2 linked regions of the Actinocatenispora thailandica genome follow. The protein of the gene in region 1 binds, or shares a complex with, the protein of each later gene. Links are inferred from orthologs where the notes say so. Each region holds a gene or a part of one and is shown on either strand. Other genes may lie near its edges. The genes, in order: mfd and uvrA.

Region 1 (16,167 bases):
CCGGGTACTGGAGGTCGTCGGTACCGGCGCGACCCGCGAGCTGGCCGGCCTGACCAGCATCACCGGCATCCTGGCCGGCCTGCGCACCTGGCTGTTCTCCGGCTCCGAGTTGGACATCGGCTCGTACGGCCCGGTCTACGCGGCGGCCGCCGTCGTGCTGGTCGGCCTGTGCACCGCACTGTTGATCACCCGGTACCGGAAGGTGGCGTCCTGATGAGCGAGCGTCGGCGAGCGAACCAGGGGAATTGTGCGTCGTGCCTCATCGGGTTTCCGACGAAGGAGGAAGGCCGATGAGTATCGGCACCGAGCCGGCGACGAAGCCGGCCGCTCCGACCGACGCGGCCACGCTGGAGCTGTCCACCGTCTCCAAGTGGTACGGCAACGTGGTGGCGATCAACGACGTCTCGATGCGGCTCGGCCCCGGCGTGACCGGCCTGCTCGGCCCGAACGGTGCCGGCAAGACCACGCTGCTGCACATGATGGCCGGGATGCTCGCGCCGTCCCGCGGCAGCGTCCGCATCGCCGGCCAGCCCGCCTGGCGCAACCCCGACGTGTACCGCTATCTCGGCCTGGTCACCGAGCGGGAGAACGTGCACGGGTTCCTGACCGCCCGCGAGTTCATCCGTGCCTCGGCGAAGCTGCAACGGTTGCCCGACGTGGCCGCCGCGACCCAGCGGGCGCTGGAGATGGTCGACCTGGTCGACGCGGCCGACCGCCGGATCGAGACGTACTCCAAGGGCATGCGGCAGCGCGCCCGGGTCGCCGCCGCGCTGGTGCACGACCCGCAGGTGCTGCTGCTCGACGAGCCGTTCAACGGGATGGATCCGCGGCAGCGGATGCACATGATGGACCTGCTGCACCGGATGGCGGCCGCCGGCCGCACCGTGCTGTTCTCCTCGCACATCCTGGAGGAGGTCGAGCAGCTGTCCGGCACCGTCCAGGTGATCGTCGCCGGCCGGCTCGCCGCGTCCGGCGACTACCGGAGGATCCGGCGGTTGATGACGAGCCGGCCGCACGAGTTCGTCATCGCGAGTTCGGACGACCGCGCGCTGGCGGTGGCGCTGATGGCGGAGGACTCGGTCGCCGGTGTCGAGCTGACCGCCGGGCACGCCTCCCGCGGCGTGGCCGAGGGTGGCATCACGGTACGGGCCAGCGACTACGGCCGGTTCACCCGCGCCCTGCCGCGGATCGCCAAGGACCGCGGCATCCGACTGTCCGCGGTGGTCCCGGCCGACGAGTCCCTGGAAAGCGTCTTCTCCTACCTGGTAGGTGCCAAGTGAGCGCACGCATGACGGTGGCGCCGGCCAGCGGGCCGCGCCTGTTCAACCCGACGATCGCCGGCATCACCCTGCGCGGCCTGCTCGGCCGGCGCCGGTCGCTGCTGCTGATCCCGCTGCCGCTGGTGCTGATCGCGCTGTCGCTGCTGGTCCGCAGCGGTGACGTGGCCACCCGCGATGCGCTGCAGGTGGTGGTCAGCGGTCTCGGCGTGGCAGTGATCCTGCCGCTGACCGCACTGATCATCGGGACCAGCGTGCTCGGCTCGGAGATCGACGACGGCACGATCGTGCACATCCTGGCCAAACCGGTGGCCCGGCGCGAGATCATCCTGACGAAGTACCTGATCGCGGCGGTGGTCTCCGGCCTGGTCGCGGGAGTGTCGCTGCTGATCGCCGGCACCATCGTCGCGTCGGTGTCGGTCGGCATCGGCTTCGGCCTCGCCGGGCTGATCGGCGCGTTCGTCTACTCCGCGCTGTTCGTGCTGGCGAGCCTGGTGATCCGGCGCGCGGTGCTGGTCGGCCTGGCGTACATCCTGCTGTGGGAGGGGCTGCTGGGCAACGTGCTGGACGGCACCAAGGTGCTGTCGGTGCAGAAGTACGTCTCCGAGTTCGCCGCGACGTTCTCCGGCAGTTCGCTGCTGCACGGCCCGATGTCGCTGGTCCTGGCGATCGTGATGTCGGTGGTGCTCACCGTCGGCGCGCTGGTCATCTCCGTCGACCGGCTCCGCTCCTTCTCGATGGCCGGCGAAACCAGCTGACCACCCGGCACCGAGGGGCGCCACCGCACCGGGTGGCGCCCCTCGTCACGTGTCGGTACCTGCGGGCACCGTCGGGCGCGGCTCGCGCCGACCACCGGTGCGGTCACTTCTTCACGTAGACGCCTTTGTTCCGCACGACGGTGACGACGCCCTCGTCGACCAGGACCGCGATCGCGCGCCGGAGCGTCTGCCTGGCCACGCCGAGTTCCTGAGCCAGCGCCAGCTCACCGGGCAGCCGTACCGGGTAGGTCCCGTCGGAGATGCGCTCCCGCAGGATCCGCAACACCTGTTCCCACACCAGCTCGGGCTGTCCGGATCAACCGTCATCCGTCAATGCTCAGCACCTAGCTGCGCGGGTGACATCAGGTTCGCAGAACAGTGCACGGTTGTGCACACTAGACCAGTGGCGTAAGGTAAGCCTGTCGATACGGAGCGACCCCCGGCTGCTGGTGAGAGCAAGCCGGGGGTCTGACCGGTATTGGAGGTACCGGCTGTGGCAAAGGGTAGACCAACCGCGACATACGTGTTGTCCGCGGACGATATCCGGGCAGGCGATCAGGTGTTCATCTCGCCGGCGGCCGGGATCCACGGGCATGGCTGTTGGTGGGGCATGGTGGTGTCGCGGATGTCGGCGCTGGTCGACGGGGCGGTCTACCTGCGGGTGGTGCCGGTCGACAAAATCGGCGACGACCCGCAGGTCACGACGTTCTATGCGCGGCTGTCCGGGCTGCTGGTACGGCAGATGCCATGACCGTCCCGATCGCACTGGGCTGGCTGTTCACCCTGGTACTCGCGTTCGTGCTCGGCGCCGCCCATGCCCACCGCGACCGCTGACCGGCCCCGGCGGCGCGCCCACCCTCGACCACCGACGCCGTACATCGGCCGCCCTCCGGCATCGGCGTTCGGTACGGATCGGCGGCAGGGTCAGTGCGACCGGGCGTGCAGGGCGTTCTTGTCGGGCTTGCCGAGCGGGGTGAGCGGGAGCGCGTCGAGGTACTCGATCCGGCTCGGTACGTTGATCTCCGGCAGCCGCGCGGTCACCGCCGTGCGCAGCTCGTCCACCGGTACCGGGGAGTCCGCGACCAGGTAGGCGACGATCGCCTCGCCGGTCGTCTCGTCCGGAACACCGAGCACGGATGCCGCGCGTACCGCCGGATGTTCGGTCAACGCGGCCTCGATCGGTGCGGCGTAACAGTTCCAGCCGCCGACGATGATCATCTCGCGGGCCCGGCCGACCAGGTAGAGGTAGCCGTCGTCGTCGAACCGGCCCAGATCGCCGGTGTGCAGCCAGCCGTCCCGCAGCACCGCGGCGGTCTCGGCCGGCCGGTGCCAGTAGCCGGGCATGACCGAGGCGGAGCGGACGCAGACCTCGCCGATCTCGCCGCCCGGCAACACGGTGCCGGCGGCGTCCCGGATCGTCACCTCGACACCGGGTAGCGGTCTGCCGGCGGAGGCGAGCAGTTCCGGCCGGTCGTCCAGGCCGCGAACGTGGTCGGCGACGGTGAGGGCGGTGATCGCCGGCGCCTCGGTCGACGCGTACCCCTGCTGGAAGACCGGGCCGAACGCGTCGATGGCGGCCCGCAGCCGGGCCGGCGCGATCGGCGCGCTGCCGTACACCACGAACGACAGCGCGCTGGTGTCGGTGCGCGGGCGGTCCGGATGGTCCAGGAGTTGCCCCAGCAGGGCCGGATACAGGTAGGTCAGGGCGACACCTCCGCGCAGCGCGGCGAGCGAGGCGAGCATCGCGCCGGGCTCGAAGTCGTACGTCTCGACGGTGACGCCGAGCGTCAACATCATCAGCGCCATGTCGCCGGCCACGTGCGCGATAGGCGTCACGGCAAGGAATCGCGCGTGCGCTGTCCGATCGGCCAGCTCCTCCCGGGCCGCGGCGGCGCCGGCCAGCGCCGAGCGCGCCGCGGCGTGCAGCGCCGCGTACGTGGTGGGCACGCCCTTCGGCAGCCCGGTGGTACCGCCGGTGTACGAGATCCGCGCGATGTCGCCCTCCGCCGCGGCGATCGGCAGCGGATCGCCCGGCTCGCTGGCCGCCAACGCCGCCAGCCGCCGGAGGGGCACCACCCGCGCCCCGCGCGTCCGGTCGCCCGGCGCGGAACCGTCGAGCAGCGGGAGGCCGGCGTCCGCTGCGACGACGAGCGCCGGTGCCGCGTCGGCCACGATGTGCGGCACCGACTGGGTGGTCGGTCCCAGGTGCACGTGGGTGAACCGCAGCCCCAGCAGGTACCCGGCGAGCCGGACGACGAGCGCGTCCGGCGTGTTGCCGGCGAGCAGCAGCAGGCCGTCGCCGGGCCCGACGCCGAGGTCGACCAGTGCGCGGGCCGTCCGGTACGCGTCGGTGCGCAGCTCGGCGAAGCTCCAGGACCGGTCGCCCGCGACGAGGGCGGTGGTGTCGCCGTGCGCGTGCAGTGCGTCGAACAGGTCGGTGACGTAGCGCGCGGGCATCGCTCCTCCAAAAACTAACACCGTTCATTTAATTCGGGCCAGCATAGCCCGGTAGCGTGCGGACCATGGCAGCCCACCCGACCGAGCCGGCATGAGCGGGCCGGCGTGACCGCGGACGAACCGCCGCCGCCGCGGCACGGCCGGCCGCGTGAGGACGGCGCGCCGCGGCACGGCCGGCCGCGCGAGGAGTCGGCTGCGCCGCGCGGCCGGCCGCGCAAGGAGGAGGCGGTGCGGCGCGGCCGGCCGCGTGAGGACGAGGCGGTGCGGCGTGGGCGGCCGCGCAAGGACGAGGCCACCCTGACCGAACGTGTCGTGCTCGACGCCGGCCTGCGCCTGATGGCGGCCGACGGCCTGGATGCGGTCACCATGCGCCGGCTCGCGGCCGAGCTCGGGGTGCGCGCCGCTTCGCTCTACCGGTACGTGCGGAACAAGGACGAACTGCTCGACGCGCTCGCCGACGAACTGTTCGCCGACCTCGACCTGACCCGGTACGTCCGGGACGACTGGCGAGCCGCGCTGACCGCGATGGCCGGCGCGCTGCGCCGGCACCTGCTCGCCCGGCGGGACTCCGCGCGGCTGATCGCCGGCCGGTTCACCACCGGCCCGAACGGGTTGCGCAACATCGAGGCGTTGCTGGCCGTGCTGCGGGCCGCCGGCCTGCCCGACCGCGACGCCGCGTTCACCGCGTACGCCTGGGTCACCGCGCTGTTCGGTTTCGTCGCGGCGGAGCAGAACCGGCTGTCCGCCGAGGTCGCCGCCGGGACGGCGCCCCGCGAGTACCTGGACGGGCTGGCCGGCCGGCTGCGCGCGATGCCGCCGGAGCGCTACCCGAACGTGGTCGCGCTCGCCGGTGATCTGACCGCCCCGGACCTCGCCGCCCGCTTCGACTTCGCGATGGACCGCTTCCTCGCCGGTATCGCCGTCCTCGTCCCCGCCGACCCACCCGTTGATCATGGCGTTATCGGGGCGGAAAACGCTCTCCGAGGTAGATAACACCATGATCGACCGGGGGTGAGCGGCGGCGTGGGCGACCCGGCCGGGTTGTCGGTGGGCCGGCGTAGGCTTGCGGCACAACCCCTGGGCCTGCGATCCCGGGGGGCTTTCTGCGTGCCTGCGCCCTGGAGTTGACTCACACATGAAACTCGCCGGCCTGCTCTCCGCTGCCCTCGCCGACCCGGCCCTCGCCCGCGCCCGCGACACCGCCCGGGACGGCGGCCCGGCCGCGCAGCGGCTGGACCTGACCGCGCCGCCGGCGCTGCGGCCGTTCGTGGTCGCCGCGGTCGCCGCGGACGCGGCGACCGGCGCCGGCCGGCCGGTGCTCGCGGTCACCGCCACCGAGCGGGAGGCCGACGACCTGGCCGAGGCGCTGCGCTCGCTGCTGCCGCCGGACGAGGTCGTGTCGTACCCCGCCTGGGAGACGCTGCCGCACGAGCGCCTGTCGCCCCGGTCGGACACCGTGGCCCGCCGGCTGTCGATCCTGCGCCGGTTGGCCCATCCGGTTGCCGGCGAGCCGGCGCAGGGGCCGATCCGGGTCGTCTGCTCGGCGGTGCGCAGCGTGCTGCAGCCGCAGCTGCGCGGGCTCGGTGACCTCGCCCCGGTGCGCCTCGCCGCCGGCGACACCGCCGACCTGGAGGAGGTCGCGCGGCGACTGACCGACCTCGCGTACAGCCGGGTCGACATGGTCGGCGGGCGCGGCGAGTTCGCGGTCCGCGGCGGCATCCTCGACGTGTTCCCGCCGACCGAGGAGCACCCGCTGCGGGTCGAGTTCTGGGGCGACGAGGTCGACGAGATCCGCCCGTTCGCGGTGGCCGACCAGCGCTCGTTCGAGCCGTCCGGCGACAAGCCGGTGATGATCGCGCCGCCGTGCCGGGAGCTGCTGCTGACCCCGCAGGTACGGGACCGGGCCGCGGTGCTGGCCGCCGACCACCCGGGCCTGGCGGAGATGTGCGAGAAGCTCGCCGAGGGCATCCCGGTGGAGGGCATGGAGTCGCTGACCCCGGCGCTGGTCGGCGGCGACAACCTGGAACTGCTGGTCGACGGCATGCCCACCGGTACGGTCGTGCTGGCCTGCGACCCGGAGCGGATCCGGTCCCGGGCGCACGACCTGGTGTCCACCTCGGCCGAGTTCCTGGCCGCCAGCTGGGCCGCCGCGGCGGCCGGCGGCGCGGAGCCGATCGACCTGGGCGCGGCGGCGTTCCACAGCCTGGCCGACGTGCGCGGGCACGCCGACGAGCTGGGTATGCCGTGGTGGAGCCTGAGCCCGTTCGGCACCGTTGAGGCGGAGACCGCGCCGTCCTCGATCGAGGCCGAACTCGCCGAGATCGATCCGGAACTGGCGTCCACCGTGGACGACGTGGTGCCGGACGACGCGGTCGCGCTCGGCGCCCAGCCGGCCCCGCTGTACCACGGGGACGGTGCCGCGTTGCTCGGTGACGTGCGCCGCTGGGTCGCCGACGGGTACGCGGTGGCGCTGGTCTTCGAGGGCCACGGCCCGGCGCAGCGCACCGTCGAGCTGCTGCACGAGGCGGACCAGGGTGCGGTGCTGGTCGACGCGATCGCCGACCCGCCGAAGCCGCAGTCGATCCTGGTCGGCTGCGGCGGGCTGGACCGCGGATTCGTCGACGAGACGGGCCGCATCGTGGTCGTCACCGGCAACGACATCACCGGCGGCAAGGGCGCGTCCACCAAGGACATGCGCCGGATGCCGAGCCGCCGGCGGAAGAACGCGATCGACCCGCTGGAGCTCAAACCCGGCGACTACGTGGTGCACGAGCAGCACGGCATCGCGAAGTACCTGGACATGGTGCGCCGCACCATCAACGGCGCCGAGCGCGAATATCTGGTGCTGGAGTACGCGCCGAGCAAGCGCAACCAGCCCGGCGACCAGCTGTTCGTGCCGACCGACCAGCTCGACCAGCTCACTCGCTACGTCGGTGGCGAGCACCCGACGCTGTCCAAGATGGGCGGTGCCGACTGGCAGAAGACCAAGTCCCGGGCGCGCAAGGCGGTCAAGGAGATCGCCGCCGAGCTGATCCGGCTGTACGCGGCGCGGCAGAACTCGCCGGGGCACGCGTTCGGCCCGGACACCCCGTGGCAGCGCGAGCTGGAGGACGCGTTCCCGTTCCAGGAGACGCCGGACCAGCTGGAGGCCATCGACGAGGTCAAGGCCGACATGCGCAAGCAGTACCCGATGGACCGGCTGATCTGCGGCGACGTCGGGTACGGCAAGACCGAGATCGCGGTGCGGGCCGCGTTCAAGGCGGTGCAGGACGGCAAGCAGGTCGCGGTGCTGGTGCCGACCACGCTGCTGGCCCAGCAGCACTACAACACGTTCACCGAGCGGATGGCGCAGTTCCCGGTGAACATCCGCACGCTGTCCCGGTTCAACACGGCGACGGAGACCGAGCAGACGCTCACCGGAATCGCCGACGGCAGCGCCGACATCGTCCTCGGTACGCACCGCCTGCTGTCCTCGCAGACCCGGTTCAAGCAGCTCGGGCTGGTGATCGTGGACGAGGAGCAGCGGTTCGGCGTCGAGCACAAGGAGTACCTCAAGCAGCTGCGCACCCACGTCGACGTGCTGACGATGTCCGCGACGCCGATCCCGCGCACCCTCGAGATGGCGGTGACCGGCATCCGCGAGATGTCGGTGATCGCCACCCCGCCGGAGGAGCGGCACCCGGTGCTCACCTTCGTCGGGGCGTACGCGGACAAGCAGGTCGCCGCCGCGGTTCGGCGTGAGCTGCTGCGCGACGGCCAGGTGTTCTACCTGCACAACCGGGTCGAGTCGATCGAGAAGGCGGCCCGCCGGATCCGGGAACTGGTGCCCGAGGCGCGGGTCGCGGTGGCGCACGGGCAGATGGGCGAGGAACGCCTGGAAAAGATCATGCTCGACTTCTGGAACCGCGAGATCGACGTGCTGGTCTGCACCACGATCGTCGAGTCGGGCATCGACATCCCGAACGCGAACACGCTGATCGTGGAGCGCGCCGACATCCTCGGCCTGTCCCAGCTGCACCAGATCCGTGGCCGGGTCGGTCGCGGCCGGGAGCGCGCCTACGCCTACTTCCTCTATCCGGGGGAGAAGCCGCTGACCGAGCAGGCGCACGAGCGGCTGGCGACGATCGCGCAGCACACCGAGCTGGGCGCCGGCATGTTCGTGGCGATGAAGGACCTGGAGATCCGGGGCGCCGGCAACCTGCTGGGCGGCCAGCAGTCCGGGCACATCGAGGGCGTCGGCTTCGACCTGTACGTGCGGATGGTCGGCGAGGCGGTCCAGGCGTTCAAGGGCGAGGCGCCGGAGGAACTGGCTGAGGTGAAGGTCGACCTGCCGGTCGACGCGCACCTGCCGCACGACTACATCTCGGTCGAGCGGCTACGCCTGGAGATGTACCGCAAGCTCGCCGAGGTCCGCGACGAGGCGGCGCTGGACGAGGTCCGCGCCGAGCTGTCCGACCGGTACGGGGAGATCCCGACCCCGGTGGAGAACCTCATCCAGGTGGCGCACTTCCGGCTGCTCGCCCGGCGATACGGGCTGACCGACGTGTCGTTGCAGGGCCGGCACATCCGGTTCACCCCGATGCCGCTGCCCGACTCGAAGCAGCTGCGGCTCAAGCGGTTCTACCCGGACGCCAGCTACAAGTCCACTGTGGACACTGTCAGTGTGAACCGGCCGTCGACCCGCCGGGTCGGCGGCGAACCGATGCGGGACCTGCCGCTGCTCAACTGGTGCGCCGAGCTGATCACCACCATCCTGGACGCCCCGGCACCGGCGAAGACGAGCTGATCGCCCGTGGTGGCGCCGGCCCGCCCGGTGCCACCACGGGCGCCGGGCCTTCGCGGTGCCACCCCGGGCGCCAGCCGCCCCGGCGTACCGGATCGGCTCGGTGCACGGGAACGCCCGGGTGCTACGCCGACGGCGGTACGCGCGGTGTCACCGCCGGGCGGATGCGGTGGGGCTGCCACGGTGCTGTGCTGGACGAGTCCGATCCCACCGCACCGGGGAGCCCATGATGAGTTCGACGCGACTGGTCGCGGCGCTGATGGTGGTCGAGGCGGTCACCTTCGGGGTCGCCGGATACTTGCACCTGAACGGCCGGATCCCGCTCGGGTTCGCGACCGTGCCCGGCGAGTGGCTGCCGCCGGCGACGGTCGCCGAGTCGCTGATCGGCGCGATGCTGCTGGCCGCCGCGGTCCTGACGTTGCTGCGGGTGCCCGGCTCCGGCCCGTTCGCGCTGGGGGCGCTCGGCTTCGGCATCGTCGGCGTGATCGTGGGGCTCAGCATCACCGCCAGCGGCGGCCGTACCGCCGACATCGCGTACCACGTGGCGATTCTGGCGGCGCTGATCGGCACCCTCGCGCTGCGGCTGATCGGCACCCGCCACCCCCGCCCGGTCTCGACCGGTGCCTGACCGGACGGGGGAACGCGGTCAGTGCGGGAGCGTGTCGGTCCACTCGCCGGTGACGGTCGCCGTGTGGCCGGCCGGCAGCCACAGCTCGCCGCCGTCGGTGGTGACGACGAAGTTCGTCCCCCGCACCCGGCCGGTGCCGGTGTCAACGACCAGCCGCGCGGTGTGCTCGCCGACCGGGATCGAGATCGCCCGGCCGCCGTCGGCCGGGCCGAGGTCGCGCACCCCCGGGAGGGTCGCCAGGACCCGGAACGCCGCCGCGCGGACCCGCTCCGGCGCCGGCAGCTGCGACACCAGGCTGGCCAGCGAGTCGACGACCAGTTCGCTGCGCTGCGCCTTGCTGAGCTTCCCGCCGCTGGTGCGCACCGAACCGTCCGCGGAGTTCTTCTCGACGGCGTTGGTGATCCAGGCCCGGAGCGCGGTCGGGTCCTGCGGCAGGGACCGCAGCTGCCCCTCGCTGATCGCGACGCCGGCCAGCCGCAGCGGTGGCGCCCCGGGCATTTCCCGGACGTCGCCGTTCGTCTTGGCACCGCGTACCCAGAGCTGGCCGTCCCGGCTGCGCCAGCTCTCGCCGGCCGCGCCGCCGTCGGAGAACGTCATCTTCAGGTGCCAGTACCGGCCGGAGCCGTCCGTGGTGTCCTCCGCGGTCGTGGCGGCGGCGAGCAGCACGTTCTGCCCGCCGGACACCGTACTGGTCGACGCCGCCCGCGGCCCGCCCGCGGAGTGGCCGCCGGGCGGCGTGGACTGCCCGGCGGTGACGGCGACGACGGCGCCGGCGGCGACCATCGCGGTGGCCCCGACCCCCACCGCCCAGCGACCGGTGCGGCGGACCCGGCGCGGGCCGCTCAGCGCGGCGTTCTGCAGCCGGTGTCGCCCTTCGTCCACCACCTGGGTGGTCGGTTCCGGCGTGTCCAGCAGGGTGGTGACTGCCTGCAGGTCCTCATCCATGGCGGGTCTCCTGGTTCAGTGCGGAACGAAGTTTGGTACGGGCCCTGCTGAGCCGGGATCCGGCCGTGCCGGGGGCGATGCCGAGCGCCTCGCCGGCCTCGCCGTAGCTGAGCTGGCCGAGCGTCACGAGCAGCAGCACATCGCGCTCGCCGGCCGACAGCGACCGCAACGCGCGGGCCAGCTGCGGGCGCCGCAACTGCGCCGCGGCGACGTCGACGGCCCGGTCCTCCGGCCCCTCGGCAACCGACTCGGCCGGCGTCCGGGCCAGCGCCCGGTACCGGCGGGCCTCGACCCGCCGGTGCTGCCGGACCACGTTCGTGGCGATGCCGAACAGCCACGGCCGCAGCTCGCCGCGGGCCGGGTCGAACCGGTCCCGCTTGGCGTACGCGACGAGGAACGTCTCGGCGGCGAGGTCGTCCGCGTGTTGCGACCCCAGCCGGCCGGCGATGTAGCGGTAGATGACCCGGAAGTACCGGTCGTACACGGCGGCGAACTGGGCCGGGTCGTCCCGCAGCCGGGCGGCGAGTTCCACGTCGCTGGACGTGTCCGCCGCACCGACGGTCATGTCACTGCCTCGGTCATACGGTGTCCCCTTCTCGAAGTCGGTGCTGACACCAGGACTCCGCCGCAACTCCGCATCCTCTTCCCGCCGGCTGCGCGCCGCGGCACCGGCGCCGCGGCGAGCCCGTCCGGGGAGGGGCCGGATCAGGGCACCGGGAGCGGTTCGCCGTCCCGCTCGGCGGCGCTCGCCGGCGCCGCCTCCGACTCGGCGAGGCCGACGCGTTCGTGCAGCCAGCGCAGCGGCCCCGGAGCCCACCAGTTGGCCGCGCCGAGCAGCCGCATGAACGCCGGTACCAGCACGCCGCGCACCAGCGTGGCATCCACCAGTACCGCCAGGGCCAGCCCGATGCCGAGCATCTTGAGCATCGCCACCTGCGAGGTACCGAACGCGACCAGGACCAGCGCGATCAGCAGCGCCGCCGCGGTGATCAGTCGGCCGGTGCGTTGCAGCCCGGTACCGACGGCGGCGGTGTTGTCGCCGGTGCGCAGGTACTGCTCGCGGATCCGGGAGAGCAGGAACACCTCGTAGTCCATGGACAGCCCGAACGCGATGCAGAACATCAGCACCGGCACCGTCATGTCCAGGTAGCCGGTGGTGATCGGATGCCCGACCAGCGCGCCGAGGTGCCCGTCCTGGAACACGAACACCATCGCGCCGAACGTCGCGGTCAGGCTCAGGATGTTCAGCACGATCGCCTTCACCGGTAGCACCACGCTGCCGGTGAACAGGAACAGCAGTACCAGCGTGGCGATCGCGACGATGGCGCCGGCCGCGGGCAGCCGGGACATCAGCGCGTGCGTGCTGTCGTACTGGTAGGCCGCCTTGCCGCCGACGATCGTGTCGTGCCCGGGGGAGTGCGTGCCGCGCACGTCGGCGACCAGCTGCTGGGCCGCGTCGCTCTGCGGGCTGCGGGTACCGACGACGGTCAGCCACGCGTCGCTCCCGCTGCGGTACCGGGCGTCCGCCGCGGTCGGCGGCGCGACCCGCCGCCCGTGCACGTACCTGCCGGTCGCGGTGTCCACCCGAGCCACGTGGTCCAAGGCGGACAGCCGGCGCGCGTAGCCGGGCAGCGCGGACTCGGCCACGTCCCGGGTGACCACCTGCACCGACCGGTCACCGGAGCGGTCGAAATCGTCGCGCAGCTGCTGCGAGGCCTGCTGCACCGCGGCGCTCGCCGGCAGCTGCCGGTCGTCCACCAGCCCGAACGAGATGTGCCAGAACGGGCTGCCGAGCACCGCGAGGATCACGATCACGCCGAGCCCGAACGGCACCGGCCGGCGCATCACCCGTACCGCCAGCGCGTGCCAGAATCCGGTGTCGCCGGTCACCGCCGGCTTCGCACCGTCGTCACCCGCGGTTTCGGTACCGGTGGCTCCGTCGGCAGGCGGGCTCGCCCGGCGGCGCGAGCGGCGCCAGCGGGCGAGCACGTCGAGCCTGTTCACCCGGGTACCGAGCAGGGCGAGCAGCGCGGGCAGCACCAGCAGCGCGCCGGCCGCGGCGAGCACCACCACCGAGACCCCGCCGTACGCGAACGACTTCAGGAAGTCCAGCGGGAACACGGCGAGCGCGGCCATCGCGAGCGCCACCGTGACGGCGGAAAACAGTACGGTGCGGCCGGCCGTGTGCATCGTCGCCGAGATCGCGGCCCGAACCGTCGCGCGATCGCCCCGGTTGCCCCGTTGTGCCAGCTCCTCCCGGAACCGGGTCAGGATGAACAGGCTGTAGTCGATCGCCAGGCCCAGCCCGAGCGCCGTGGTCAGGTTCAGCGCGTACGTGGACACCGACGTGACGTGCGTCAGCAGCTCCAGCACCAGCATCGTCGTCACGATCGACAGCCCACCGATCAGCAACGGCAGCACCGCCGCCACCACGCTGCCGAACACCAGGATCAGCAGAACCGCGGTGATCGGCGTGGCGATCGCCTCGGAGATCTTCAGGTCGTGCTGGGTCTGCTTGTTCAGCTCCGAGTAGACCTGCGCGGCCCCGGCGAACTCCAGGTGCAGCCCGCCGGCGTGCTCGGTCAGCTGCGGCGTCAGCCGCTGCGCCGCGTTCATGTAGGTGTCCTCGTCACCGGACAGCCGCAGCGTGATCAGCGCCCGGGTACCGTCCTTCGACCGCAGGCTCGCCGGGTGCCCGGACGTCCAGTACGACTGCATCGCGGCGACACCGTCGGCGTGCTGCGCCCACCGGGCCAACCGGGTCGCCGGCCCCGCCACCGTCGGATCGTCCGGCTTCCCGTCGCCGCGGACCAGCACGATCAGGTTCGCGTCACCGGCCTGGAAGTCGTCCGCGAGCGCGCTGGACACGCGCGCCGACTCCGAGTGCGCGTCGGTGAAGCCGCCACCGGACAGCTTGTCGGCCACGCCGCCGCCGAACACGCCCGCCAGCGCCGCCGCCAGTACCGCCACCACCAGCACCGTCACCCGGTGCCGGGCAAGCACCTCACCCAACCTGGAAAGCGCCATGCCCCCACGGTCGGCCCGAACCAGCCGGAACGCCTTGTACGTTTCCGCTGACCGTGCTGGTGGCCTCGGTCACGCTCGCCCGGAACCCGGTGGCGGGCACGCCGGCACGCCGGGAGTCCGGTGGCCTCGGTCACGCCGGCCCGCCCGGAGCACAGTGCTCTTATCACCTCCTTTGCTCTGCGCACTGACATGCACCACCCGTGTTGCACAGGAGTGTCCAGAGCCGGCTCTGCGCACCTGAGCGCACCGCTTCGTGGTGCATGTCAGTGGCCAGAGCAAAGGGAGCGAACAACGGAGGGTCCCTGCCGGGGTCGAGCGCCCGGATCAGACCCAGCTGAGGTTGCTGATCAGGCGGGACGGGTTGATGCCGAACACGCTGCGGCAGACCCGGTTCATGTGTGCCGAGTCGGTGAAGCCGGCGGCGTGCGCGGCGGCGGTCAGCGTCGCGCCTTCGCGCAGCACCTCGACCACCTTCTGCAGCCGGGCCCATCGCACGTACGCCCGGTACGGCAGCCCCAGCTCGACCGCGAACAGGTGGCCGAGCCGGCTCGCCGACAACCCGACCGCCGCGGCCAGGTCCTGCAGTTCCACCCCGGCCGCCAGCCGCTCCGGGATCAGCTCGGCCGCCCGTCGTACCGCCGGGTGCACGCTCGGCGCCGGCCCCTGGTCGGAGGCAGCCAGCTCGCGCACGACCTCGGCGACCAGCGCCGCCCCGGCCGGGTCGTCCGGCTCCGGCGGCCGGACCAGCTTCGCCGCGGGTGCCGCCGCGTCCACCCAGGCCTGCGGTCGGTGCCGGTCGGCGCCGATCCGGGCCATCAACCGCTGCCCCTCCGGACGCTCCGGGTCGAGCACGGCGAGCACCGCCCGGGTGTCGTCCGGCCTGCCGTCCGGTCGCATCGGCTTGGCGTGCGACTCGCCCGGCGGCAGTACGGCGGCGTTCGGGCCACCGGGCCGCAGCTCGACGGTGTGACCGGCCTCGTCGGTAAGCTCGGCCACACCCTCAGTGACGAGGATCAGGCCGATCGCGATCGACGAGTGCAGCGGAATGTCGCTTACCGTGCCGTAATAGGTGAGTTGTCCCGGGTCCAGGTGGACGGCGCCGGCCCATGCCATGCACCGATTCCACCATCCGCGCACTGCGCGTCGTACCCCGGTGCTCCGCCGGGCCGGCCGACGCGACAGACTGGCTACCGTGACCGAGCATTCTCGTACCCTTCGGGCCGGTCGATCCCGCCGCTCCGGCCGGCGCGGCCTCACTCGGCGCGGTGCCGTCCGGCTGGCCGCCGTGTTCGCCGCCTCCGCCGCGGTCGTCGCCGGCGCCACCGCCTGCAACGTGCAGCCGGGTGCCGCGGCGTTCATCGACGGCAACCGGATCACCCAGGCCCAGGTCGACGACGTGTTCCAGTCGATCATCGACGCCCCGGCCTACCAGAGCGTGCAGCAGGCGCCGGACGGCAGCCGGCAGCAGACCATCGCCAACATGCGGACCAGCGCCGCCGGTGCCCTGATCATGCATCAGTTGACGCAGCGGGTCGCCGCGGACGAGCACATCGAGATCCCGCCGGCCAACTACGCCGCGCTCGCGCGGCAGACCAAGCTGCCCGAGAGCAGCAAGTACGTCCGGTTGGAGGCCGAGAACCAGGCGGCGATCAACACGTTGCGCAACGCTGCCTGGAACACCGCGCCGGACGACCAGGCGGTCCGCGAGATCTACGACTCGCTGGCCACCCAGGCCAACCAGAACCAGCTCAGCATCGTGCCGTACGAGAAGGCGGCGCCCGAGATCAAGAAGACGCCGAAGGTCGGGCAGACCGCGGCGTTGCGCGGCACCTTCCAGGGCGCGATCAAGAAGTACCACGTGGACGTCAGCCCGCGGTACGGCCAGCTCGAGTACCCGCTGGACGCGTTCACCGTGCAGACCCAGCGGGGCCCGCTGTCCGGGCAGCTGCAGTTGCAGCTCGGCGAGGGTTCGCCGGACGTCGTGCACGTGGTCAGCACCAACGGCTTCACCGGCTGATCCGATGGGGCGGCCGGCGCGCATCGTGCTGCTGCACACCTCGCCGCGGCTGCCGGCCGGGCTGCTGACCGCACGGGCCTGGCGACTGCTGTCCGACGCGACGGTGTACGCCGGCGCCGAGACGCCGCAGGCCGCGGCGATCCGCGCCGCCGGAACCGACGTGACGGTGCTGGCCGGACCGGCGTCCGCGCAGGCCGACGCGCTGCTCGCGGTGGACGCCGACACCGTGGTCTGGCTCGCTGGTCCGGACGGGGACGCGCCGCTCGGCCAGGCGC
Region 2 (14,997 bases), 3.7 Mb from region 1 along the record:
ACGACCCGGTCCATCGTGAGGCGGTTCACCCGCACCGGTGCGGCGACAGCCGATACGGTCGACCGGGTGGACCGACGTGCGCTGGTGTTGGTCGCCGTGTTGCTGTCCACGGTGACGTTTCCGCTGACCATCACCGGGGCGTCGGTGGCGCTGCCGGACATCCGTAGCGACCTGGGCGCCGGGCTGGCGGGCACCCAGTGGGTCGTCAACGGGTACAACGCGACGTTCGCCGCGTTCCTGGTGGTGACCGGCTCGCTGGCCGACCTGCTCGGCCGCCGGCGGGTCTATCTGACCGGCCTCACGCTGTACGTGGCGACCGGGGTGGCCAGCGCACTGTCCGGCAACGTGCTGCTGCTCGACGCGGTACGCCTGCTCGGCGGGGTCGGCGCGGCCGCCGCGGTCACCGGCGGCGCGGCGCTGCTGTCCGCGGCGTTTCCCGGCCCGGCCCGGGCCCGCGCGTTCGGGCTGCTCCGCACGATGCTCGGCGCCGGGCTGGCGTTCGGCCCGTCCATCGGCGGCCTGCTCGTGTCGCACCTGGGATGGCGCGCCGTCTTCGCGGTACCGGCCGGCATCGCGAGCTGCGCGCTGCTGCTCGCGCTCGCCATCCCGCGGCCGGCCGACCGGCCGCCGGCACGCCGGATCGACTGGGCCGGTGGCGCACTGTTCACCGGTGCGCTGCTGACCGTCATCGCGGTCCTGGTCGAAGCGCCCGACGCCGGCTTCGGCCATCCGGTGATCATCGCCGGGTGGGTGCTCGCCGCCGCGCTCGCGGTCGGCTTCGTGGCGGTGGAGCGTCGCGCCGACGATCCCGTCGTCGAGCTGCGGCTGCTCACCAATCCGCGCTTCGCCTCGTACGCGACCGCCGCCGCCACCCTGGTCGTGGTGCTGGTGCCGCTGCTGGTGTACCTGCCGTCCTACCTGATCTCGGTGGCCGGTGTCGGCGCCGGTACCGCCGGGCTGTGGCTGCTGCTGCTCACCGGCCCGACGGTACTGCTGCCGACGGTCAGCGGACTGGTCGCGCGGTGGGTGCCGACGGTGGCGATCGCGGTCGGCGCGATCGTGCTGTGCGGGATCGGTGCCCTGCTGGTGACCCGGATCGGGCCGCACACCGGGCCGGCCGGGCTCGCCCTGCCGCTGATCCTGGTCGGCGCCGGTACCGGGCTGACCCAGGGGCTGCTGGACGGCCGCGCGATCGACACCGTCCGGGCGGAGGCGGCCGGCGCTGCCTCGGGGCTGTTCCAGACCTCCCGGCTGGCGTCCGAGACGGTCGGGATCGCGGTGGTCGGTGCGATCCTCGCCGCGCTGTCCGGGGACCGGCTCGCCGGCGCCGGGTACACCCGCGCGCTGCACGTGGTCGGGGTGGTGCTCGCCGGGGTCTGCGTGGCCGGCGCGATCGGCGTACTCGCCCTGTCCCGCCGCCGGGCCCGGATCCCCAGCGCCGCAACCGAATCCGCACGCTGCTGACCCGGCCGGCCCGAGCGCACGGCCCACTCCGGGGCCGGGAGCCGAGCCCGTACCGGCCGGGCCGCGCACCGCCGATCCTGGCACGCCGGCTGCGACGGCCGCCAACGCGCCCGCCGGAGCAGGGTGCCGCGGCAACCGGCGGCGGCGTCAGCGGTGCGTGCGCAGGGCGGCGACCAGCCGGTCCAGGTCGTCGCGGCCGGGGCGGGTCGCCACGTAGACGCCGCGGCGGGGCGCGTCGCGCAGCGCGAGCAGCCGGACGTCGGGGCGCAGCGCCGCCCCGAGACTGCGCGGCACCAGCGCGACGCCGTGTCCGGCCGCGACCAGCGCGACCTTGATCATCAGGGCACCGACGCCGCGGTCCACCTGCAGCGTCAGGTCGTACCGGGCGGCGAGCTGGTGCAGCAGCGCCTCCGAGCCGGCGTTGTCCTCGATCCAGCACTCGTCGGCGAGGTCGGCGATGCTCACCCGCCGGCGCCGGGCCAGCCGATGGTCGCCCGGAACGACGACGCTCATCGGATCGGCGAACAGGTGCCGCAACCGCACGTCCCGGGACTTCGGCAGCCCTGGCGGCGCATCGGTGACCACGGCGAGGTCGAGCTCTCCGCCGGCGACACGGTCGATCAGCCGGGCCGTCGAGTCGGTCAGCATCGTCCAGGACGGCGGGTCGGGCACCCGTCGCAGCGCGTCCGGTACCAGCGCCATCGCCGCCGACTGGACGGCGCCGACGCTGACGTGCGGCGCCGGCCCGGGTGCGGCGGCCGCGCGGGCGGCGCGGTCGGCCTCGGCGACGAGCAGCCGGGCGTGCGGCAACACCGCAGCACCGGCGGGGGTGGGCCGCACCCCGCGCGGCTCCCGTACCAGCAGGGCGGTGCCGAGGTCACGTTCCAGCGCGGCGATCTGCCGGGAGACGGCGGACTGGGTGTAGCCGAGCGTCTCGGCCGCCGCGGACAGGCTACCCGCCCGGCACGCCTCGCAGAACGTGACCCAGGGCGTCAGCGACGCCATCCTGGCATGCTCGATACGCATAGATCGCATGCTAATCCTGCGCTGGTCGCATGGTTGGATCGGCGCCAGACTGGGCCCCATGAACTCCGCACAGACGGTGTCGGTCCTCGGCCTCGGCCGGATGGGCACCGCGATCTCCCGCAGGCTCGCCGATCTCGGCCGCCCGGTCACCGGCTGGTCCCGGTCCGGCGTCGAGCTGGCCGGGGTCCGCGCCGCCGGCTCGCCGGCCAGCGCGGTCGCCGGCGCCGACCTCGTCCTGCTCGCCCTCTACGACGCGACCGCCTGCCGCCAGGTGCTCGCCCGCTGCGCCGACCACCTGCGCCCGGACGCCACGGTGCTGAACCTCGCGACGATCGCGCCGGCCGAGGCCGCCGGGCTGCGCCGCAGCGTGCCCGTCCGGTACGTGCAGTGCCCGGTGCTCGGCTCGGCGCCCGCGGCAGCGGCCGGCGCGCTGAGCCTGCTGTACGGCGCGGCCGGGCCGACGCCCGCCGAGACCGAGACGCTCGCCGCGCTGGGCACCGTCATCTGCTGCGGCGACGCGGCCACCGCCGCCGCGCTCAAGCTGGTCGCGAACGGCGTGCTCGGCGACGGCCTGGTCGCCCTCGGCCAGGCGCTCGCCCGCGCGCGACGACTCGGCCTGGACCGCGACCGCACGCTCGACGTGCTGGCGGGTACGGCCCTGGGCGGCCTGGTGAGCGGCAAACGCGACCGGCTGACCGGCAACACCACCGCGGGCGCGGACTTCACCGCCGGCGCGCTCGGCAAGGACGCGGAACTGCTCGCCCGCGTCGACCCGGACAGTGCCCCGCTGGCCCGGGTGCTGGCGCTGGCCGGCGCACCGGCCGACGCGGACGTCGCCGCGATCGTCGCCGGGCTGGCGGACGCCGATCGCGTCATCGTCGACCCGGCCGCGCACCTGTTCGCCGCACCCGGCGTACCCGCCGACGACGAGCTGATGGCGCCGCTGATCAGCTACGCGCGCGGTCACGCCACCGGTGACCCGGCGCACTTCGCCACCGCGTTCCGGCCGACCGCACACATCGAAGGCATCCGGGGCGGCGAGTTCGTGTCCTGGGGGCTGGACCGCTACCGGGCGAACTTCACCGGGACGCCCGCGGCGGACGAGGCGGACCGGGTGCGTACCGTCACCGAGCTGGGGCGCACCGGCACCGTCGGGCACGCCACGATGATCCTGCGGCATGGTGCCGACACCTTCACCGACCTGTTCGTCCTGGTCCGCGAGCACGGTGCGTGGCGGATCGCGAACAAGGTCTACCACCGGTCCTGACCCGGCACCGGCCGACCGGCGGCGGCGAACGTCGACCCGGCCTGCCCGGCCCACCGGCGGCCGTCGCGTCGGCCGGAGCGGCGGGGCGGGGCGTCGCGTCGGCCGGAGCGGCGGGCGGCCAGCGGCCGTCAAGCCGGCCGGCGGGCCGTCGACCCGGCCGGCGGGCCGTCAGCCCGGCCGGCGGGCCGTCAGCCCGGCCGGCGGGCCGTCAGCCCGGCCGGCGGGCCGTCAGCCCGGCCGGCGGGCCGTCAGCCCGGCCGGCGGGCCGTCAGCCCGGCCGGCGGGCCGTCAGCCCGGCCGGCGGGCGGCGCGGTCGGCCGGCGCCGGTGCGGCCGGCTCCGTCTGGTAGGCGGTGAGCAGCGCCAGCTTGTCCGCGTCCGCCGAACCCCGCTCGGCGTGGTAGATCGCGAGCACCTGGCCGTTGGTGCCGCCGATCGCGAGCTTCTCCCGGTACAGCGTCAGCTCCCCGACCTGCGGGTGTTCCAGCAGCACCGCGGAACCCTGCCAGGGGCCCACGTCGTGCCGGGCCCACAGCCGCCGGAACCGGTCGCTGCCCAGCGACAGCTCACCGACCAGCTCGATGAACCGCGGATCGTCGGTGTCGGTACCGACCGCCTGCCGGAAACCGGCGACCAGGCCGGCGGTGGCGCGCTCCCAGTCCGGGTACATCGCCTGCTCGGCCGGGTCGAGGAACACGTCGAGCAGCCGGTTGTGGCCGACCGCGAGCCGCGGCGAGATCGTCGCGGCGAGCGGGTTCGCGGCCAGGACGTCGAAGTAGCGGCCCTCGACGAACGCCGGCAGCGCCAGGGTGTCGAGCAGCATACGGACCCCGGCGGGCACGGCCTCCCGGCGGGGCCGCCGGCGCGCCCGGCGCGGCTTCTCGGCGGCCAGGCTGATCAGGTACCCGGTCGCCGCGTCGTCGAGCTGCAACACCCGGGCGAGCGCCTCGAGTACCTGCACCGACGGGTTGCGGTCCCGGCCCTGCTCCAGCCGCAGGTAGTAGTCGGCGCTGATGCCGGCGAGCATCGCGACCTCCTCGCGCCGCAGCCCGGGCACCCGGCGCACCCCGACCTGCGGCAGGCCGAGACGATCCGGCGAGACCAGTTCGCGCCGGGCGCGCAGGTACTCGCCGAGCCGGTTCGTGTCGTCGGTCATGACCTCAGCGTAGGCATCCCGGCGGCATCCTGGCTGGTCCTGCCACCCCCAGGATCAGCGGGGCGCTGTCGCGCGCCGCGGGACCGACGAACCCTGGAGTCGACGGCGGTCGGGCCTCGCTGGGCCGGTCACCGACGACGATCCAGGTCCGTTCGAGAGGAAGCGGCAGACATGACCATCACACTCGTCACCGGCGCGAACCGGGGACTCGGGTACGAAACCGCCCGCCAGCTGGTCGAGGCGGGGCACACGGTGTTTCTGGGCGCGCGCAGCGCCGAGCGCGGCGCGAAGGCCGCGGCCGAGCTCGGTGCCCGGTTCGTCGCGCTCGACGTCACCGACGACGACTCGGTGTCGGCCGCGCTGCGCACCATCGCGGACGAGGCCGGCGGGCTGGACGTCCTCGTCAACAACGCCGGCATCGCCGAGATGCGTGGCGGGTCCGAGGCCGACACGGTCACCGGTGAGTCGGCGCTGCGCCAGTTCGACACCAACGCCGTCGGCGTGGTGCGGGTCACCACGGCCGCGCTGCCGCTGCTGCGCGCCTCCACCAACCCGGTGGTGGTCAACGTCTCCAGCGCGCTCGGCTCGTTCTGGGCGGTCACCAACCCGCAGCGCCGCCAGTTCCACTACCCGTCCATCGTGTACGGGGCGACCAAGGCGGCGGTCTCGATGCTCACCGTGCAGTACGCCAAGGCGGTACCGGAGGTCAAGTTCAACGCGGTCGAGCCCGGCTTCACCGCCACCGACTTCACCGCCGGGATCGAGGGTGGTCGCCCGGTGCAGCAGAGTGCCGAGGTCATCGTCCGGCTCGCCACCATCGGTACCGACGGGCCCACCGGCACCTTCACCGAGGACGAGCACGCCCTCCCCTGGTAGCCGCTGGCCGGGTCAGGGGCGGCGGGCGGCCCAGACCGCGCGGTCGGTGCGTACCACGCGGTCGGCGCGGCGCAGGATGCCGTCCGGGCCGGCCGGGTCGAGCAGCCGGTCCAGCGCCGCGACGGTACGGCGACCGGCCGAGCACCAGAGTCAAGGGCCTTGTCGATCTCGTGCTGCTCAGCGAGCCGGGCCTCGCGCCCGATTCCTTCCTGGCCAGAGCAGTCGACCCCGTGTTCTCGGTTCGCGCGACCCCTGCAGTGCCGGTGGAGATTTCCGATCCCCCACCAGGGTGGACGGAGATACCCGACGATCGCCGCAGACCTCACGCAGACCTCACCAGGACCGAGCCGCGGCTCGGGGCTGCGATCGCACTTGTCCGTGGCTTCTGGGCTGACCCGCACCATACTGACGACCCGACCGATGCGGGCTGATACGCCGACGACCGGTTGCGAGTCCGCGAGCGCCGATCCGTGCCCGTCCACGGTGGACGGGCACGGATCGGCGATCTCAGCTGGCGATGGGGACGGCGGCTTCGGTGGTGTAGAGCAGGAAGGTGAGCGTCTGGATGAAGTAGAGCTCGACCGACTCGGCATCGTGTGCGGTGTAGCCGATCGAGAGGTCCTGCCCGAGGTGCAGCTCGAAGTCGCCACCCCGGGTGGACAGCAGGAACGCGCCGTTGATCGCCGGCGCCCAGATGATCTCGCCGTCGATGAGCCGGCCCAGGTGTTCCCGGACCGGGTAGCCGTGGTCGGAGGTCTCGTTGACCTCGGTGTACGCGTCGGCGCTGAGCAGCAGCGAGTACGGCCCGGCGACGCCGGCCAGGCGCAGCTCGCTGACCGCGCGGCTGATCGTGTCGGGATAGTCGCGTACCTCGCCGGGCAGTGTCAGCGCCGGGTTCGAGGCACCGGCCCGGATGCCGCCGATGCCGGCCGCGGGGTACCCCTCGAAGATGGCGCGGTCCTCGGCGAACGCCATCCGCTTGGCGGCGTCCTTGACCGGCTGCCAGTCGGCGTCCTTGGCGCCCCGCTCGACCGCGTCGACCTCGTCGCGCGAAACGGTGAACGGCACCCGCAGCTCCACCAGCGGCTGCGCAACCCGGCGGTGCGCGCGGACCCCGTCGGGTGCGTCGATCCGCTCCCGGCGACCGGTGCCGATCGCGGCGAGTTCGGTGCCGTCCGGGCCGGACACGTCGACGACACGACGGCCGGCGAGGTGCCGGGTGAAGGTACGCCGGGCCTCCTGCGACAGGTCGTCCCAGGCGGCATCCGAGATCGGGGCCAGTTCGCGATGCAGGTTGTTCATTCGCTCATTCACCTCGCAGGTCGCCGATCGCCAGCGATCCGTCCGGCGTGCCGCCGGCCGGTTCCGGCGGATCGTCCAGGAAGTCGACGGTCGGGATGTAGAACAGGCCGCCGGTCACCGCGGTGGAGAAGTCGAGGATCCGGTCGTAGTTGCCGGGCGGGTCACCGAGGAACATCCGTTGCAGCATCAGCTCGGTGACCTCCGGGTCCGCCGCGTAGCCGACGAAGTAGGTGCCGGCCTCACCGCGGGACGGCGATCCGAACGGCATGTTGGACCGGACGATCTGGCGCTGGGTGCCGTTCGCGTCCACGATGGTGTTGAGCGCGACGTGCGAGTTGGTCGGTTTGACGTCGTCGGGCATCTCCACGTCGGCGAGCTTGGTCCGGCCGATCGCCCGCTCCTGATCCTCTGTGGACAGTGCCGACCAGGCGGCCAGGTCGTGCAGGTACTTCTGCACGATCAGGTAGCTGCCGCCGGCGAAGTCCGGGTCCTCGTCGCCGACCAGCACGGCACCGGAGGCGGCCCGGCCGGTCGGGTTCTCGGTACCGTCGACGAAACCGAGCAGGTCGCGCTGCTCGAAGTAGCGGAAGCCCATCGTCTCGTCCTCGACCACGACCAGGCCGGCCAGCCGGTCGAGGATCAGCACGCCCAGCTCGTAGCACAGGTCGTAGCGGCCGGCGCGGATGTGCAGCAGCAGGTCGCCGGGGGTGGCCGGGGCGTGGTGCCGGGGACCGCGCAGCGGCCGGAACGGGTGCAGCTTCGCCGGCCGCGGCGAGCCGAACAGCCGGTCCCAGATCGCCGAGCCGACTCCCACCACGCAGCTCAGCTCGCCGTGAGCGGACCGGAAACCGACCGACCGCACCAGCCCGGACACGTCGGTGAGCACGTCGCGCACCGCCGCCTCGGACCCCGGCCGTACCGACAGCACCAGGAACAGCGCGGCCGGCGACAGCGGATCGAGGACCGGCTGCGGCTGCGTCATGTCCGGCAGGATCGCACGATCGGGTCAGCCGCCGGTAGCTGAACCGCCGAATCCGTGTCGGTGATCTGGCCCGCACCCGGGCTCGTGTACCTTGCTGTCCGGTACGCGTACCGATGCAGGATTCGGACGTTCAGCGCAGGAAGCTGGACACGGGGAGGATTCCAATGACTTCCGACCAGGACGAGAACGCGACCGAGCGGTCGACGGGCCGGCACGCGGCACCCGACGGCGCGCCGCGCGACCCGCGGATCGACATCAGCCGTGATCCGCACCCGGGCGTCCCGGACCACGCCGCGCCCGACGAGGACTGAGCACCCGGACGTGCGGGTCGGACCGAAGGTGCCCGGACCGGGCGACGGGTTCGTCCGGGTGACCGACGCGCACGAGCACAACCTGGCGCACGTGGACGTGGCGGTGCCGCGGGACGTGCTGGCGGTGTTCACCGGCGTGTCCGGTTCGGGAAAGTCGTCGCTGGCGTTCGGCACCATCTACGGCGAGGCGCAGCGACGCTACCTGGAATCGGTCGCGCCGTACGCGCGGCGGCTGATCCAGCAGGCCGGCGTGCCGCACGTCGGCGAGATCACCGGGTTGCCGCCGGCGGTGGCGCTGGAGCAGCGCCGGGCGGCCGGCTCGTCCCGGTCGTCGGTGGGCACCCTGACCACGCTGTCCAACCTGCTGCGGATGCTGTTCTCCCGGGCCGGGGACTACCCGCCGGGCATCGGGTTCATGGACTCCGACTCGTTCTCGCCGAACACGGCGGCCGGCGCCTGCCCGCGCTGCCACGGCCTCGGTACCGTGCACGAGGTCACCGAGGCGTCGCTGGTGCCGGATCCGTCGCTGTCGATCCGGGACCACGCGATCGCCGCCTGGCCCGGCGCCTGGCTGGGCAAGAACCTGCGGGACATCGTCGCCACCCTCGGGTACGACATCGACCGGCCGTGGCGCGAGCTGCCGCAGGCCGACCGGGACTGGATCCTGTTCACCGACGACCAGCCGGTCGTCACCGTGCACCCGGAACGCGAGGCGGGTCGGATCCAGCGGCCCTACCAGGGCAAGTACCAGAGCGCGAAGCGCTACGTGCTGCACACGTTCGCGGACTCGAAGTCGGCCACGATGCGCCGCCGGATGGAGCGGTTCCTGGTGTCCGGGCCGTGCCCGACCTGCCACGGCGCCCGGCTCCGGCCGGAGGCGCTCGCCGTCACGTTCGCCGGCCGTACCATCGCGCAGCTGACCGGCGAGCCGCTGGCCGAGCTGGCGGAGCTGTTGCGCCCCACCGCGGAGCACGGCTCACCGGACCATCCGGCGCAGCCGATCGCCGCCGACCTGGTGGCCCGCGTCGACGTGCTGTCGAAGATGGGGATCGGTTACCTGAGCATGGATCGGGCCACCCCGACGCTGTCGGCCGGTGAGCTGCAGCGGTTGCGGCTGGCCACCCAGCTGCGGTCCGGGCTGTTCGGCGTGGTGTACGTGCTGGACGAGCCGTCCGCGGGGCTGCATCCGGCGGACACCGAGGCGCTGCTCGCGGTGCTCGACGAGCTGCGCGCCGCGGGCAACTCGCTGTTCGTCGTCGAGCACGACCTGGACGTGGTACGCCGCGCCGACTGGGTGGTGGACGTCGGGCCCGGCCCCGGCGAGTACGGCGGGCGGATCCTCTACTCGGGGCCGGTTCCCGGCCTCGCCGACGCCACCGACTCGGTCACCCGGCGGTACCTGTTCGGCGGCGCGGGCGAGCCCCGCGCGCAGCGGCGCGACGCGTCGTCCTGGCTGTCGCTGACCGGGGTGCGCCGGCACAACCTGGCCGACCTGACGGTGTCGCTGCCGCTGGGCGTGTTCACCGCGATCACCGGGCTGTCCGGTGCCGGCAAGTCCACCCTGCTGCAGGTGCTGGCCGAGGTGGTACGGGCGCGGCTCGTCGGCGAGCCGACCGGCGAGCTGCCCGAGGCCGGCGGGCTCGACCCGATCGGCCGGCTGGTGCAGGTCGACCAGAAGCCGATCGGCCGCACGCCGCGCTCCAACCTCGCCACCTACACCGGGCTGTTCGACGTGGTACGCAAGGCGTTCGCGGACACCCCGCAGGCGCGCGAGCGCGGCTACCCGGCGGGCCGGTTCTCGTTCAACGTGCCCGGCGGCCGGTGCGAGACCTGTCAGGGCGACGGGTACGTCGCGGTCGAGCTGCTGTTCCTGCCCGGCACGTACGCGCCGTGCCCCACCTGCCACGGCGCCCGCTACACCCCCGAAACGCTGGAGATCGGCTACCGGGGCCGCACCATCGCCGAGGTACTGGACCTGTCGGTCGACGCCGCCGCCGAGTTCTTCGCCGACCTGCCGGCGGCGCAGCGCAGCCTGCGCGCGCTGCGCCAGGTGGGCCTCGGCTACCTGCGGCTCGGTCAGCCCGCCACCGAACTGTCCGGCGGTGAGGCGCAACGGATCAAGCTCGCCAGCGAGCTGCAGCGGCCGGCCCGCGGGCACACCCTCTACCTGCTGGACGAGCCGACGACGGGGCTGCACCCGGCCGACGTCGAACTGCTCGACGCCCAACTGCACGGGCTGGTCGAGGCCGGCAACACGGTCGTCGTCGTCGAGCAGGACCTCGCCACCATCGCCGGTGCCGACTGGGTGATCGACCTCGGCCCGGCCGGCGGCCACGCCGGCGGCCAGGTCGTCGCCACCGGCACCCCCGAGCAGGTCGTCACGCAGCCCGCCAGCCGCACCGCCCCCTACCTGGCCGCCCACGTGCGGTGAGCCGGCGCCGCGGCACCGCGCCCGCCGGCTCACCGCCGCGGGGCAGTCACCGTACCCAGTGGTTGCCGTGCGGGTTGACCCGCCGCCACTCCCGCTCCCAGGCCGCGAACCGAGCCCGGTCCAGCAGCCATCGCAGTACCAGCCACATCGTCCCCACGCTGGCCACGATGGCGAACAGCAGCCCCAATCCGGTACCGGCACTCGACATCGTCACCTGGGTTCCGGACGGCGGCGCCGCCACCGGCCGGCCGTGCCGATCGAGCCAGATCGGTACCCGGGCACCGCGGTGCAGCCCCGGCGTCGCCTCGACCGTCCCGGTACGGGGGTGGTGGCGGTAGCTCCAGCGGGCGCGTACCGGAACCGAGCCGGCGGCGCCGTCGGCGGCCACCCCGACCGCGTCGGGAGCCTCGGCCAGCAGTACCGCCGTGGCCGGCCGGCGTTCGGCCCGGGCCCGCGCCGCCGCCTCCGCACGGCTGCCGGCGATGTTCAGCCCGATCAGCACCGTCACCGGCACCGCGACGAGGATCAGCAGGACCGCGAGCAGGGCGCAGACCCCCTCGGCGCGGTCCGAGCCGCGTCGCAGCGGGTTGCCGGTACGCAGTCGGCAGCCCAGCCAGCGAACCGGGCCGAGGTGGGCCCGGGGCCGGCGGTGACGGGTGGCACCCATACGGCCGATGATGCGCCGCCGGTCGCGCCGGCATCCCGGTAATCGGAGCGAATCTCTCGTTCGTGGTCGCCGGTTCGGCCGGTCCCGGCACGCCTGCCTGGCCGTACCCGCCGGGCGGCCCCGGGCACCCGGCACCGGCGACGGCCGGGCGCCCCCGTACCGGCCGCGGTGGCGGTCACTGCACGCGGCCGGGGGGCGCCGCCCGCATCGGCGTGCTCATCGCCTCCACCACGGTCCGGGCGTACAGGTCGGCGCCGGCACCGGGCCGCGGATGGATCCGGTCCGGCCACAGCAGGTTCTGGTGCGCCCCGGCGGCGCCGCGCCAGTCGATCAGGTGCACGTTGGTGTGCGCGGACGCCACCCTGGTCAGGGTGTGGTTCACCGCGCCGCCCCAGGGCCGGGTCGGCAGGTAGACGTTGACCAGGTACAGCGTGCGGTCCGGGCCGAGCTGACCGATGATGCCCTCCAGCAGGTCGGCCGGGAACGGCCCGTTGGTGCCGAGGCCGAGCAGGACGACGGGCCGCAGCTCCCCACGGTGCGCCCAACCGGAGATGATCCCCGGCCCGCGCTGCATCGCCCGGCTGACCTTGGCGTCGATCTGGATGCCGGGCAGCCGGTGCCGCAGCGCCGGCGAGGCGGCGAGCATCACCGAGTCGCCGAGTGCGCTGATCTGGTCGCCGGGTGGCGGACCGGCCGGGCTGGGCGACGCCGACGGGCTGGGCGCGGCGGCGCTCGGCGCCGTGCTGGGCGCGGCGGCGCTCGGCGTCGGTTGGGCGGCGGGCGGCTGCTGGGCCGCCAGCTGCGCCGAGGCGAGCTGCTTGTCCAGCCCGCTGACCGGCGCCGCCGGTGCGTGCAGCAGCGTGACCACGGCGAACACGCACAGCGCGGCGACCGCGCCGACCGCGGTGAGCAGCCCGCCGCGGCGGGCCGAGGTGCGGCCCTGCACCGAGCGCCACGCCTCGCGCAGCGCGCCCCGGTACCCGTGGGTGAGCACCGGCCGCTCGATGAACCGGTAGGAGCCGGCGGCGAGCAGGACCGCGGCCGACACCTCGATCGCGCCGACGATCACGGTCCGTTGGCCGAAGATCTTGTCGCCGAGTACCAGCACCGGCCAGTGCCACAGGTACAGCCCGTAGGATCGCGCGCCGAGCCAGCGCACCGGCCGCCGCGCGAGCAGCCAGCCGACCGGCGTACGCCCGTGGCCGGTGCCGGCGATCAGCAGCGCGGTGGCCACCGACACGGCGAGGATGCCGCCCCGGTAGGTGGCGTCGCCGTACTGGTCGAGCAGCCAGAAGCCGAGTCCGATGCCGGCGACGCCGAGGCCGGAGAGGGTGGCCCCGACGGCGAGGCGGCGACGCGACCAGGGGCCCGGTGCGGCGTTCGCGGCGGGCCAGGCGATGGCCAGTACCGCGCCGACGAGCAGGCCGGAGGCGTGCGTGTCGGTGCCGAAGTAGACGCGGGACGGGTCGCCGCCGGGCTGGTAGATGGCCGCCATCGCTGCGGCGGAGCCGAGCGCTCCGAGCCCGGCGACCAGGGCCAGCCGGCGCCGGCCGCGCAGCAGTACCAGCACCACGATCAGCGGCCAGATCAGGTAGAACTGCTCCTCCACGGCGAGCGACCACAGGTGTTGCAGCACCGACGGGTCGCTGAACTTCGCGAAGTACGAGTGGTGTTCACCGATCTGCACCCAGTTGCTGGTGTAGGTCAGCGCGCCGAGCACCTCGGTACGCAGTTGGTGCAGCGCGGAGCGGTTCACCAGTGCGGTACCCACGACGGTGGCGAGCAGCATCGGGAACAGCGGCGGCAGGATCCGCCGGGCCCGCCGCAACCAGAAGTGCCGCAGGCTGATCCGGCCGGTACCGACGCGCTCGGCGACCAGCAGCCGGGTGATCAGGTAGCCGCTGATGACGAAGAAGACATCGACGCCGAGGTAGCCGCCGGGCAGCCAGGACGCGCTCAGGTGGTACACCAGGACCGCGGTGACCGCGAGAGCCCGAATCCCGTCCACTCCGGGCAACCGGGCGGTTCGCCGGCTCGGTGGGCCGGGCGGCGTGGACTCGGCCGGGCGCACCTGCATCGCGTTCGCCATCGCTGCCACCCCCGTAGCCACCGCCGGGCGCAGTCCACACTGGACAGTGAGATCCCCGGGTCGGTTTCAGGTTAGGCGGCGTGACCGTCATCGGATGGGATAACAGGACAATCGGCGATATCGAGGTCGATCTATTGATCTGGGAAGCTCGCGTGTTCCGTACGTTTTGTCGTTTCGACCGGCGCGGCGCCCGCACCGGACCGGCCCGCTCCGGTACCCTGCCCGCCCGAGCTGTCCACTGTGGACGCACTCGACCCGGTGAGAACGAAACGATCCGGCGCGGTGACCGTTACGGTCACCGCGCCGGATGTGGCTGGCACCACCGGATGCCCGGCGGTCCGCTGCCTCAGTAGCGGTAGTGGTCCGCCTTGTACGGGCCCTCGACCGGCACGCCGAGGTACGACGCCTGCTGCTCGGACAGCTCGGTGAGCCTGACCCCCAGCGCATCCAGGTGCAGCCGCGCCACCTTCTCGTCCAGCACCTTCGGCAGCCGGTACACGCCGATCGGGTACTCGGCGGGCTTGGTGTGCAGCTCGATCTGCGCGATGGTCTGGTTGGCGAACGAGTTGGACATCACGAAGCTCGGGTGCCCGGTCGCGTTGCCCAGGTTCAGCAACCGCCCCTCGCTCAGCACGATGATGGTGTGCCCGTCCGGGAACTCCCAGACGTCGACCTGCGGCTTGATGTTGGTGCGGCTGATGCCGTCGATCTTCATCAGGCCGGCCATGTCGATCTCGTTGTCGAAGTGGCCGATGTTGCCGACGATCGCCTGGTGCTTCATCCGCGCCATGTGCGCCGCGGTGATCACGTGGAAGTTTCCGGTCGCGGTGACGAAGATGTCGGCCTGCTCGACCACGTCGTCCAGCCGCGCGACCTGGTAGCCGTCCATCGCCGCCTGCAGCGCGTTGATCGGGTCGATCTCGGTGACGATCACCCGGGCGCCCTGGCCGCGCAGCGACTCCGCGCAGCCCTTGCCGACGTCGCCGTAGCCGCAGATCACCGCGGTCTTGCCACCGATCAGGACGTCGGTCGCGCGGTTGATGCCGTCGATCAGCGAGTGCCGGCAGCCGTACTTGTTGTCGAACTTCGACTTGGTCACCGAGTCGTTCACGTTGATCGCCGGGAACAGCAGCTCACCGCGCTCGGCCAGCTGGTACAGCCGGTGCACGCCGGTGGTGGTCTCCTCGGTGACGCCCTTGATGCCGGCGGCGACGTTCGTCCACTTCTGCGGGTCGGCGGCGACCGAGGCGGCGAGCAGCTTGAGGATCTCCGCCTCCTCCTCGCTCTCCGCGGTCTCCACCGCCGGCACCGCGCCGGCCTTCTCGAACTCCAGGCCCTTGTGCACCAGCAGCGTCGCGTCGCCGCCGTCGTCCAGGATGAGGTTCGGACCACCGTCCGGCCAGGTCAGGGCGCGCTCGGTGCACTGC

The links.
Region 2: the proteins of mfd (region 1) and uvrA are in contact, whole or in part, in a crystal structure (PDB 4DFC), measured with the Escherichia coli proteins. The link is inferred for Actinocatenispora thailandica from one-to-one orthologs.

Annotation. Positions count from the first base shown.
Region 1 is NZ_AP023355.1:528,348-544,514, forward strand. Bases 5,298-9,478 are described here. They hold mfd (transcription-repair coupling factor), read left to right. Parts: upstream 5,298-5,627; coding sequence 5,628-9,278; downstream 9,279-9,478. Other genes in these bases: Athai_RS02450 (TetR/AcrR family transcriptional regulator), read left to right, coding at 5,298-5,485. Also shown: Athai_RS02420 (ABC transporter permease), read left to right, coding at 1-214; Athai_RS02425 (ABC transporter ATP-binding protein), read left to right, coding at 291-1,280; Athai_RS02430 (ABC transporter permease), read left to right, coding at 1,289-2,035; Athai_RS02435 (GntR family transcriptional regulator), read right to left, coding at 2,139-2,333; Athai_RS02440 (hypothetical protein), read left to right, coding at 2,646-2,786; Athai_RS02445 (AMP-binding protein), read right to left, coding at 2,960-4,492; more of Athai_RS02450, read left to right, coding at 4,598-5,297; Athai_RS02460 (hypothetical protein), read left to right, coding at 9,505-9,903; Athai_RS02465 (CU044_5270 family protein), read right to left, coding at 9,922-10,848; Athai_RS02470 (RNA polymerase sigma factor), read right to left, coding at 10,841-11,413; Athai_RS02475 (MMPL family transporter), read right to left, coding at 11,554-13,875; Athai_RS02480 (helix-turn-helix domain-containing protein), read right to left, coding at 14,200-14,988; Athai_RS02485 (hypothetical protein), read left to right, coding at 15,068-15,892; Athai_RS02490 (nucleoside triphosphate pyrophosphohydrolase), read left to right, coding at 15,897-16,167. UniProt on the Escherichia coli protein: Couples transcription and DNA repair by recognizing RNA polymerase (RNAP) stalled at DNA lesions. Mediates ATP-dependent release of RNAP and its truncated transcript from the DNA, and recruitment of nucleotide excision repair machinery to the damaged site.
Region 2 is NZ_AP023355.1:4,224,771-4,239,767, forward strand. The notes cover bases 8,093-11,103. They hold uvrA (excinuclease ABC subunit UvrA), read left to right. Parts: upstream 8,093-8,393; coding sequence 8,394-10,814; downstream 10,815-11,103. Other genes in these bases: Athai_RS18855 (hypothetical protein), read left to right, coding at 8,237-8,383; Athai_RS18865 (Rv1733c family protein), read right to left, coding at 10,861-11,103. Outside these bases: Athai_RS18820 (MFS transporter), read left to right, coding at 67-1,464; Athai_RS18825 (LysR family transcriptional regulator), read right to left, coding at 1,612-2,490; Athai_RS18830 (nuclear transport factor 2 family protein), read left to right, coding at 2,549-3,757; Athai_RS18835 (helix-turn-helix domain-containing protein), read right to left, coding at 4,046-4,912; Athai_RS18840 (SDR family NAD(P)-dependent oxidoreductase), read left to right, coding at 5,084-5,788; Athai_RS18845 (family 1 encapsulin nanocompartment shell protein), read right to left, coding at 6,296-7,090; Athai_RS18850 (Dyp-type peroxidase), read right to left, coding at 7,095-8,072; more of Athai_RS18865, read right to left, coding at 11,104-11,481; Athai_RS18870 (acyltransferase family protein), read right to left, coding at 11,657-13,570; ahcY (adenosylhomocysteinase), read right to left, coding at 13,917-14,997. UniProt on the Escherichia coli protein: The UvrABC repair system catalyzes the recognition and processing of DNA lesions. UvrA is an ATPase and a DNA-binding protein. A damage recognition complex composed of 2 UvrA and 2 UvrB subunits scans DNA for abnormalities.